One region of the Micromonospora sp. NPDC049366 genome, then DNA from elsewhere that is predicted to be linked to it. Evidence: riboswitches for the same ligand, from Rfam matches in the RefSeq annotation. Region 1 holds a riboswitch; each other region holds the start of a gene.
The links. Region 1 has a riboswitch for S-adenosylmethionine ahead of ACIBTV_RS01435 (aminotransferase class V-fold PLP-dependent enzyme). Riboswitches for the same ligand answer to the same signal wherever they lie in the genome.
Positions count from the first base shown of each region.

Region 2: it holds a riboswitch for S-adenosylmethionine, as region 1 does, so the genes downstream of both, ACIBTV_RS29520 (hypothetical protein) here and ACIBTV_RS01435 (aminotransferase class V-fold PLP-dependent enzyme) in region 1, are expected to answer to the same signal.
Region 3: it holds a riboswitch for S-adenosylmethionine, as region 1 does, so the genes downstream of both, ACIBTV_RS15655 (ABC transporter substrate-binding protein) here and ACIBTV_RS01435 (aminotransferase class V-fold PLP-dependent enzyme) in region 1, are expected to answer to the same signal.

Region 1 is NZ_JBITMV010000001.1:312,015-315,280, reverse strand. Features, by position in the region: gene ACIBTV_RS01440 (PrsW family intramembrane metalloprotease) at 1-1,077, opposite strand, end outside; SAM riboswitch class IV at 1,101-1,223, shown strand; gene ACIBTV_RS01435 (aminotransferase class V-fold PLP-dependent enzyme) at 1,270-2,529, shown strand; gene ACIBTV_RS01430 (aromatic acid exporter family protein) at 2,550-3,266, opposite strand, start outside.
Region 2 is NZ_JBITMV010000029.1:1,312-4,577, forward strand. Features, by position in the region: gene ACIBTV_RS29515 (TerB family tellurite resistance protein) at 1-849, opposite strand, end outside; SAM riboswitch class IV at 1,142-1,262, shown strand; gene ACIBTV_RS29520 (hypothetical protein) at 1,586-1,885, shown strand; gene ACIBTV_RS29525 (helix-turn-helix transcriptional regulator) at 2,002-2,865, opposite strand; gene ACIBTV_RS29530 (SDR family NAD(P)-dependent oxidoreductase) at 3,071-3,266, shown strand, end outside.
Region 3 is NZ_JBITMV010000009.1:247,455-250,720, forward strand. Features, by position in the region: gene ACIBTV_RS15645 (glycogen debranching N-terminal domain-containing protein) at 1-719, shown strand, start outside; gene ACIBTV_RS15650 (nuclear transport factor 2 family protein) at 729-1,145, opposite strand; SAM riboswitch class IV at 1,382-1,494, shown strand; gene ACIBTV_RS15655 (ABC transporter substrate-binding protein) at 1,753-2,622, shown strand; gene ACIBTV_RS15660 (amino acid ABC transporter permease) at 2,667-3,266, shown strand, end outside.

The DNA of each region.
Region 1 (3,266 bases):
GACCCGGGCGGCGTGCCGGCGGCCCAAGCTGCTGAGCGCCGCCACCTCGGGCGGGCTCAGCCAGCCGGCCCGCACGTAGTCCGGCAACCGGCGCTCGGTGAGCCGCCCCTCCCAGGCGCGCAGCCAGATGGCCAGCCCGACGGTGCCGAAGAAGACCGGGACCATCACACCGAGAAAGCCGTACAGCATGATCAGCGGCTGGCCGGTGGCCTGGGTGAGCGTCGGCAGGAGGTTCCAGGTGCCGTGCAGCATCATCGCCAGCAGCAGGCCGGCGATCGGGGCGAGCACCCGGACCCGCCGGTCGGCCGTACGCGCGGCGATGCCCAGCCCCACGCCGGTCATCGAGGTGAAGAGCGGGTGGGCGAACCCGAACAGCAGGATCCGGACGATGAAGATGGCGATGACCTGCTGGGCGCCGGTCGCCGGGCCGAACCGCTCGGCACCGGACGCGAAGCCGTATCCGCCCAGGTAGAGGATGTTCTCCACCATCGCGAAGCCGACCGCGGACAGCCCGCAGTAGACCAGCCCGTCGGTGATGCCCGACCACTCCCGCCGCCGGAAGACGAGCAGCAGGATCGGCCCGAGCGCCTTGGTCAACTCCTCGATGAACGGCGCCGCCAGCACGCCCGTCAACGCCGCCGGCAGGCCGAAGTGGGCGAACTGGCGGGCGGCGAACTCGTTGACGGTCAGCGACGCCGCCGTCGACACGAACGCGCCCCAGGCGAAGCAGAAGATCAGGTACTTCAGCGGCTCCGGCTCGTAGCGGTCGAGCCACAGGAAGCAGGCGACCAGCACCGGCACCGGCAGGACCGCGGCGACGACGCCGATGAGCAGCGCCTCCAGGCCGAGGCTCTCGCCCAGCGTGTAGACCATGAACACCGCGCAGGCGGCGATGAGGAGCACCACGGCCGCGAGCACCAGGAATCGCCGCCAGCTCAGCCGGCGCAGCGGCATCCGGGGCGTGCCACCGGGCGCGGGTGGGCCCGAGGGCACGGTCGGCGACGGCGGGGCTCCGCCGGGCGTGGGGTCGGCCATGCGGTCAGCGTAGTGGCCGCCGGCTCCCTGTTCCGGTCGCATCGGTGGCCGCTATGCTCAGCACAGGTCACGAGCGCCAGCGTCAAGCCCCGGCTTGCTGGCCGGCAACCCTCGTCGAGGTTCGCGGTGGGGTGCCCCGGGTGATGACCGGGCCCGGCCCCGATCCGCGAGCCGGGCAAGCGCGGACCCCGTCCCCATGTGCGCCCGGGGTCCCGGCCTCCGGGAGGTTCCGGCATGACCGTCACCCTCGTCCCCGCCCCTGTCGTCGTGTCCGACCCGGCCCTCGCCGGATCGCTCGACGTGCTCGGCGTGCCAGGTGAGATCAACCTCGACTACGCCGCCACCGCGCCGTGCGCGCGGGTCGCCGCCGACGCGGTCACCGCGCTGCTGCCGTGGTACGCGAGCGTCCACCGCGGTGCGGGGGCGCTCTCCCGCCGCTGCACGCTCGCCTACGAGCGGGCCCGGCAGACGATCGGCGACTTCTTCGGCGCCCGCACCGACGACCACGTGATCTTCACCCGGAACACGACGGACGCGCTCAACCTGCTCGGCCGCGCCCTGCCCGCCGGCACCACCGTGGTCACGTTCGCCGGCGAGCACCACGCCAACCTGCTGCCCTGGCCGCGCGGCTCGGTCCGGCTGCCGGTGCCGGCCGACCCGGGTGAGGCGGTGCGCGCCCTCGACGCGGCGCTCGGCGAGCTGCGCCGCGCCGCGAACCCGGGGCTGCCCGTGCTGGTCGCGGTCACCGGGGCGAGCAACGTCACGGGTGAGCTGTGGCCGGTGGCCGACCTGGCCCGGGTGGCGCACCGGCACCGCGCCCGGATCGCCGTCGACGCCGCGCAGCTCGCCCCGCACGCCCCGGTCGACCTGCTCGCGCTGGACGTCGACTATCTGGCCGTGTCGGGGCACAAGCTCTACGCCCCGTTCGGCGCCGGAGTGCTGATCGGGCGGGCCGACTGGCTGGACGCGGCGCCGCCGTACCTGGCCGGGGGCGGTGCCACCGTCCGGGTCGGCGCGGCCACCCACGACGTCACCTGGAACGTCGGGCCGGCCCGGCACGAGGGAGGCACCCCCAACCTGCTCGGCGCAGTGGCGTTGGCCGCCGTCTGCGACGCCCTCGCCGGCGCCGACCGGGACGCGCTGCACGCCCGGGAGCAGCGGCTGCTGGCCCGGCTGCGGGAGGGGCTGGCCGCCCTGCCGCACGTCGTCGAGCTGCGCACCTTCGGGCCGGAGGCGCCCCGGGTGGGCATCGTCTCGTTCGTCGTCGCCGGGCGGGACTCCGCTGACGTCGCCGCCGAACTGGCCGCGCGGTCCATCGGCGTACGCGACGGGCTGTTCTGCGCCCACCCGCTGGCCCGGCGGCTGCTCGGCGAGGCGGCGGCGCGCAGTGGTCGGCGGGACCTGCCGCCGACGGCGCTGCGGGCGAGCATCGGTCTGGGCAGCACCGAGGAGCACGTCGACCGCCTGGTGGCGGCGCTCGCCGCGCTCGACTGACGGCCGGGGCGGGGCGGGGCTCAGCCGATGGGAGGGGCGACGGGCGCCTTCGGCCCGCCCCCGTCCGGTTCGGGCCCGGTGCCCTGCGGCGTCTCCTGGTCGCCGAAGGAGTTCCGGACGAGCCGGTTGGCCTCCTCCTGCTCGATGCCGGTGGCGACCAGGAGATCGCTCGCCGTCGTACGCACCTGGGCGATCACCACGCTGCCGGAGAAGCCGACCCCCTGGGCGTACGCCCGGCCGGCCTCGCTGACCGCGCGGAGTGACCGCTCGCGGGCCTTCTGCGGCTCCTCGCCGGCGGCGAACTCGTGCTTCATCAGGCGGACCGACTCGGCGAGGTGGTCGATCGCCTCCGGCATCGGCTCCGGGATCGGCTCCTCGTCCTCGATCAGGGTGACCGACCGGCGGATGAGGGTGCCGCTGTTCCGCATCGCCCGGTCGATCGGGTCGGCCGCCTCCGCGTAGTGGGTCAGCTCGTCTCGGCGGTGCCAGCGGGCCGGCGAGAGGATGGCGGTCTCCTTGGCCCCCTCGATCGCCTCACCGAGGGTGGCCAGTTCCTGTTTGTTGTCGCGGAGCCGGTCGAGGGCCCGCTGGGTGGCGTTCCGGTCCCGTCGGCGCAGCCCGTCGGCGGCCATGTCGAGCTGGGTGGCGAGCAGGTCGAGCGCCGGCCGGGCGGCCCGGTTGATCACCCGCCTCGGGTTGAGTGGCAGCAGGATCGCGGTCACCAGGAGCGCGACCCC
Region 2 (3,266 bases), on a different contig from region 1:
CGCGCTCAAACCCAGCAGGCCACCGAACCCCAGGGCCGCCAGACCCGAGGTGATTCCCGCCCCGCTGAGTCCGGAGACGCTGCCGGCAAGACTGACCGCAGCGATCGGGGCACCGAACGCAGCAGCCTTCGCAGCGATGTCCTTGGTGGTGGTTTCCAGCTGGCTGGTCGTGATCTTGCCGGAAGCGAAATCTTCCTCGGCAATCACGAACCGTTCGGTCGCCGCCACGACCTCGTCAGCTGACTCGGGGAACACGAGTGCTGCCACCAGCACAATCCGCTCACGCTCGGCGTCCGCGGCATGCCTGTCAGCACGCGAGATTCGCACCAGATCGCGCACCAGCACCGTGAAGACCGGCTCGCGCTGATCCTCCTCAAGGAGGTCGCGCAATTCGCTGGACAACTTCACCGTGGCGTCGGGGTCGCCGGCGCCACCTACTGCGTCGCGTTGCGCCCCGGTGATCTCCCTACGCAACTCCGACCGTGCTTCGCCGTCGAGGCCGATCGTCGACGCGAACAGGTACAGATTCGCGATCTCGCGAGGGTCGAGGAGGCCGTCGACCAGCGCCAGACTCACCAGCACCCGGCAATAGAGCAACTTCCCGTCCGCGCTGAGCGTGGACAAGTCGCCGACATTGTCGGTGTCGCGCGACGACCACGTCGAGATGCCCTCCTTGACTTCTCCGACCTTCGCCATCACCTGCTCGGCGGACTGCTTCACCTTCTCCTGGGCATCGCCAGCAGCATCCGCGACAAACTGCCTCGCGACGCTCGTGCTGTCGGCGACCACTCGTCCCGCGGCGTCGGCAACGTCCTTCAGCCGCCCAAGCCCAACACCACGAAGGTCCATCGCCATTCCTCTCACGTCTTTGGCGAGAGGCTAACGGTGACCACCGACGGGGCGACGTCCTCCCAGCGGCCCAAGAACATCTCCCCATCGGCCAGATTTCGGTGCTCTACGGCCATCGTGCCGCTGCCTCACGGAGCGCCGTGTGCCTGGCGAGCCAGGCGGAGCCGGCGACGCCGAACTGCTCATCCGCACCAGGGCCTCCGGCAGCCAGAGCACCCGCGGTCGACGCGGGCTTCCACCGCGCGCTCCCTCGGGATTGCTCCCGACCTCGCTGATCTCTATGCTGCGTGGGCGTCACGAGTGGTCAGCGTCAAGCCTCCCGGCTTGCTGACCCGGCAACCGCGCCACCCGCGCACGGTGCCCCCGGGAGAAGACCAGGCCGACCGCGAACTGCGGCCCGGCAAGAGCGGGTGCCTTGAGGGCACCAGAAGGCGAGTTCACCGTGCCATTCCACGACGTGGATCTGACCGCTTTCGCGGTCTGCCTGACCTGCGGAAATCTCCGCGGCGGTGGAGGCCCGCGCGAGCAGCGATGCGGCTGTGAATCACGTACGCCGGACCAGGAGGGACGAGACATCTCCGGCGACCTCGACCTGTGCGTCTTGTGCGTCCGGGACACGGTGACCACCCGAACCAGGTGGTCGTGGTTGGGCTGCGAAACCTGCCGACACGTCTCAGCGGTTGTCGGCCAACGGTACGGCCACCGCAACGCACTGCCGCTGGGGCGGCACTCGCTCATGAACGGCGACGTGGTCCAGCCGTCGACGGCCACGGCGGCCGACGTCGCCGGCTCGCTGATGGCCGCGACGCGACGCTGGAGCGCGCTATTCGAATGGCGAAGTGTGGAGTTCAACCGACTCGCCACGCCGCTGCGCGCAGCGGGCCCGCGGGTGCCACTGGTCGAGTGGCAGCGGCGGTGGCCACCATCGCTCGGGGCGAGCGTTGATGCATTCGACCGCTATGGCGTCGTGCCCGTGCCCGCCGCCCTCAGCAGCCTGCGGCACGCCCAGACCCGATTCCTGTCCACCGCTCGGTGATCGCCGGTCCGGCCGGCTGCTGTTGACGGTGCCGACATCGCCAACAGTCCCGGCCATAGAACAGGTCTACAACCACGATGCTGAATCGGAGGAAGGGCACTTTCGGAACGGGGATTTCAAGCCACCGGCGTGTTCGCCCACTGGGCGAGCAACTTCAGTGCCTCGTGGGATGGGCTGTCTGGTTCGGCGGTGAACACCACGAGGTGCTGGTCGGGCTTGCCGCTGACGTCGAATTGCTGCGAATCGAGGGTGAGCGGGCCGACCAGTGGATGCTGGTAGATCTTGCGGCGCAGTGCGGCGCCGGTCACGTGGTGGCCGCCCCACCATGTGCGAAAGTCCGCGTCTTTGACGGAGAGAGTCCCGACAAGTTCGGCCAGGCGCTGATCGCTCGGGTAGTTCCGGGCCTCCATGCGTAGATAGGCGACGCATTCCTGGGCGGCCCTGGCCCAGTCGGTGTTCAATGCCCGGTAACCCGGATCGAGGAAAGTGAGCCAGATAAGGTTCCGCTGCCGCTCCGGCAGTGCCCCATAATCGGCGAACAAGGCAGCGGCCAGGGGATTCCAGGCGAGGATATCCAGTCTCCGGCCGAATACGTAGGCGGGAACTTCGTACAGGCTATCGAGCAATCGCTGGGTCTGCGGGTCAACCCGCGACGTGGTCTGCGTACGGGATCCTGGGCGCTGTTTCGGCCCTGCGATCGAATGCAAGTACTCCCGGCCGTCGCGGTCGAGACCAAGCGCGTCCGCGAGGGCGTCGAGGACCTCGGGTGACGCACTGGTGACGCGTCCCTGCTCGAGCCGGGCCAGATAGTCCGCGCTGACATTGGCCAGCTGGGCGACCTCTTCACGGCGCAGCCCGGGAACGCGGCGCCGCCGGCCGCCGTCGGGTAGGCCGACGTCCTCCGGCCGGATACGTGCACGACTGGCCCGCAGAAACTCGGCAAGCGGATTGCTCACGGCGGACGCCGGACGATTGGACATGAAACCCAATCTACCCTCGGGCCCCGGCGGATACCTGGGACTGTCTTTCCCATGAAGAACCGAACCTGGTCGGCCCGATACACCACGATGACACTGGGACACGTCAGCAAGCCACCACTCGCCCGGACGCAGCAAAGCCCATAGCGGGCACGAATGTCCGGGCCGGAACTAATAGGAGAGGAAGCCCTCCATGTCGAAAACAATCGTGGTGACCGGTACCGCGACTGGAATGGGCCGGGCCATCGTCGAGAAGTTCGCCGCCGAAGGCTGGAACGTGGTCGCGACGGTCCGCAAGGAGGCCGACCTGACGGTGCACGACGAGTTGAAGCGGGTCAGGACGCTGCTGCTGGACGTCGATGACGAGCAGGCGGCAGGGACCTTCGCGCAGACCGCCGTCGAGC
Region 3 (3,266 bases), on a different contig from region 1:
CCGAACTCGCCGCCGGGCCGTGGCAGGACCCGGCGCTGGCCGCGCGACTGCGGACCGAGGCGGCGGCCCTGCGCGACCGGTTCGACCGCGACTTCTGGGTCCCCGACCGTGGCGGCTACTACGCCATCGGCCTGGACGGGGACGGGCGGCAGATCGACTCGATGACCTCGAACATGGGGCACCTGCTGTGGAGCGGCATCGTGCCGCCGGAGCGGGCCCGCGCGGTGGCGTACCAGCTGATGTCGGAGGAGATGTTCTCCGGCTGGGGCGTGCGGACGCTGTCCACCGCCGACCGGGGCTACAACCCCATCGGCTACCACCTGGGCACGGTCTGGCCGCACGACAACGCGCTCATCGCCGCGGGTCTCGCCCGCTACGGCCACCACGATGAGGCGCACCGGATCATCACGTCGATGCTGGAGGCGGCGACGTTCTCCGCGCACCGGCTGCCCGAGGCGTTCTCCGGTTACGACCGCGCGTTCGGCCTGCGGCCGGTCCCCTACCCCACGGCGTGCAACCCGCAGGCGTGGGCCAGTGGGGCGCCGCTGCTGTTCCTGCGTACGCTGCTCGGCCTGGATGCCGTCGAGGGTCGGCTGGTCGTCGACCCGCACATTCCGGAGCCGTTCGGCTGGATCCGGCTCGACGGGCTGCCCGCGTTCGGCCGTCGCTGGAACGTGCACGCCGAGGGCACCCGGCACGAGCTGCGGGCCGCGGAGTGATCCGCGCCGTCAGCCGCGCGGCGGGAGCCGCCAGAGCTCGTTGAAGGCCAAGCTGTCGAAGAAGGCGACGCCGTCGACCACCTTGCCGTCGCGGAAGGTCAGGAACCACGCGTAGGTGTTCTCGTAGGTGGAGCCGTCCACCGTCACCCCGGCACCGTCGAACACGGTGATGACGGTGTTCGCGTCGGCGTCCTCGTAGATCGCCCGCAGGTTCACCGGGCGGTACGGGCTGTCCTCGCCGAACCGGGCGTTGAACGGCTCCATCGCCCGGGTGCGGAAGTCCTCGGCGCCCTGGTAGGTCCCCGCCACCACCGAGTGGCCGACGACCTCCCACCGCATGTCGGGGGCGAAGAGGTCGCTGATCGGCGCGGTGCCGGCGGACCAGTCCGCGAAGGCGCGGGCGACGAGGTCCCGGTTAGCCGTCATGACACGACCACCTCTCTGCGGGCGGGCGGCACGGCGGGGCTCCGTGGCGTGGCGCGACCCCCCTGTCCGCCGGTCTCCACCGCCACTCTATCGACGGCGCGCGGCGGTCGAGGCCGGTCGCGGACACCCACCGGGACCACAACGGCCCGGCGACCGGTCGGCGGCCGGGGTGCGCGGCGTGAGGGTGGTCATAACGGCTGGACGGCAGCCGGTCACGGAGTGCTAACCTCGCCGCAGGTCATGAGTGCCAGCGCGTAGCCCCGGCTTGCTGGCCGGCAACCCTCCTCCGCGGTGGGGTGCCCCGGGTGAGGACCGGGCACCGGAGCGACCTCCGGTGCAAGCGTGGCCTGGTTCCCAGGTCAACAACGACCCAGGAGAGCCGCATGTCCCGCATCACCACCCCATCGTTCGGCTTCGCCGCGCCGCCGGCACTGACCCGGCGTCGGCACGTCGACATGATGTGGGTCTGCAGCGCCGCGTGTCGCCCCGGCGCCCCGCGCTGACGCGCCGCACCTCCTTTTCCTGATCGATCCCGCGGTACGCCCTCCGGCGCACCGTCGGCGGCGCACGTCCGTGCCCCGCCACCGAACACCCTCCGGAGACACCTGTGCGATTCCTTCCTGCCCTGACCCGGGTGGCCGCCCTCGGCGTGGCCGCCGTCCTCGGCGCGACCGCCCTCACCGCGTGCGGCGACGACGCCTCGTCCAGCGCGGCGGACAACCCGTACGGGCTGCTTCAGCCCGGTGTGCTGCGCGCCGGCACCCTGACCGACGCGCCCCCGAACGTGTACCTGAAGGACGGTACGTTCACCGGCTTCGACAACGACCTGCTCACCGCGGTCGCCGGCAAGATCGGCCTGAAGGTGGAGTTCGTCGGCACCGACTTCTCCGCGCTGCTCTCCCAGGTCAACAACCGCAAGTTCGACGTCGGCAGCTCGTCGATCACCATCACCGAGGCGCGCAAGAAGACCGTCGACTTCGGCAACGGCTACGACTTCGGCTACTTCGGACTCGACGTCCCGGCCGGCTCCCCGATCACCGGCTTCGACCAGCTCTCGGGCAAGCGGGTGGTGGTCGTGCAGGGCACCGTCCAGGACGACTACGCCACCGGCAAGGGCCTCGACCCGGTGCGGGTGCCGGACTACAACGGCGCGATCAACCAGCTCAAGGCCGGCACCGCCGACGCCTGGATCGCCCCGGCCGAGATCGGCGAGAAGTCCGCGGCGGACAGCGGCGGCAAGATCACCGTCGCGGCGAAGGAGCTCAGCCCGGCGCCCACGGCGTACGCGGTGGCGAAGGGCAACGACAAGCTGCGCGAGGCGCTCAACAAGGGCCTCGACGAGGTGATCGCGGACGGCACGTGGAGCAGGCTGCAGGCCGAGTACTACCCGGGCCGGCCGGTTCCGGCGGACTTCAAGCCCGGCAGCGGCACGGTGGCGGCTCCGGCCGCGACGGCGTCGGCCTCGGCCGCGTCCTGACGGCAGACGAGTACGAGCGAGCGGGGCGGTAGGAGAGGAACCTGATGGATCCGTTGCGCACCCTGTGGGAGACGTTCTTCGACTGGGAGTCGATGCGCGAGGCGCTACCCGAGATGCTGACCGTCGGGTTGCCCAACACGCTGATCCTGGCGGTCTCCGCCGCCCTGCTCGGCTCGGTGCTGGGCCTGCTGCTGGCGGTCGCCGGCATCACCCGCACCCGCTGGCTGCGCTGGCCGGCCCGCGTCTACACCGACGTGTTCCGGGGCCTGCCGGCGGCCGCGACGATCCTGCTGATCGGCGTCGGGCTGGCCCCGCTCGGGATGCAGGTGTGGGGTCCCGACCCGTACCCGCTGGGCATCCTGGCGCTGTCGCTGATCGCCGCCGCCTACATCGGAGAGATCTTCCGCTCCGGCATCCAGTCGGTCGAGGCGGCCCAGTTGGAGGGCGCCCGCGCGCTCGGCTTCTCCTGGGGTGAGGCGATGCGGGTGGTGATCATCCCGCAGGGCGTACGCCGGGTCCTGCCCGCCTGGGTCAACCAGCTCATCGCGTTGATCAAGGATTCCAGCCTGGTCTACTTCCTCGGCTTGGTGGCCAGCGAGCGGGAGCTGTTCCGGATCGGTCAGGACTACGCGGCGACCACCGGC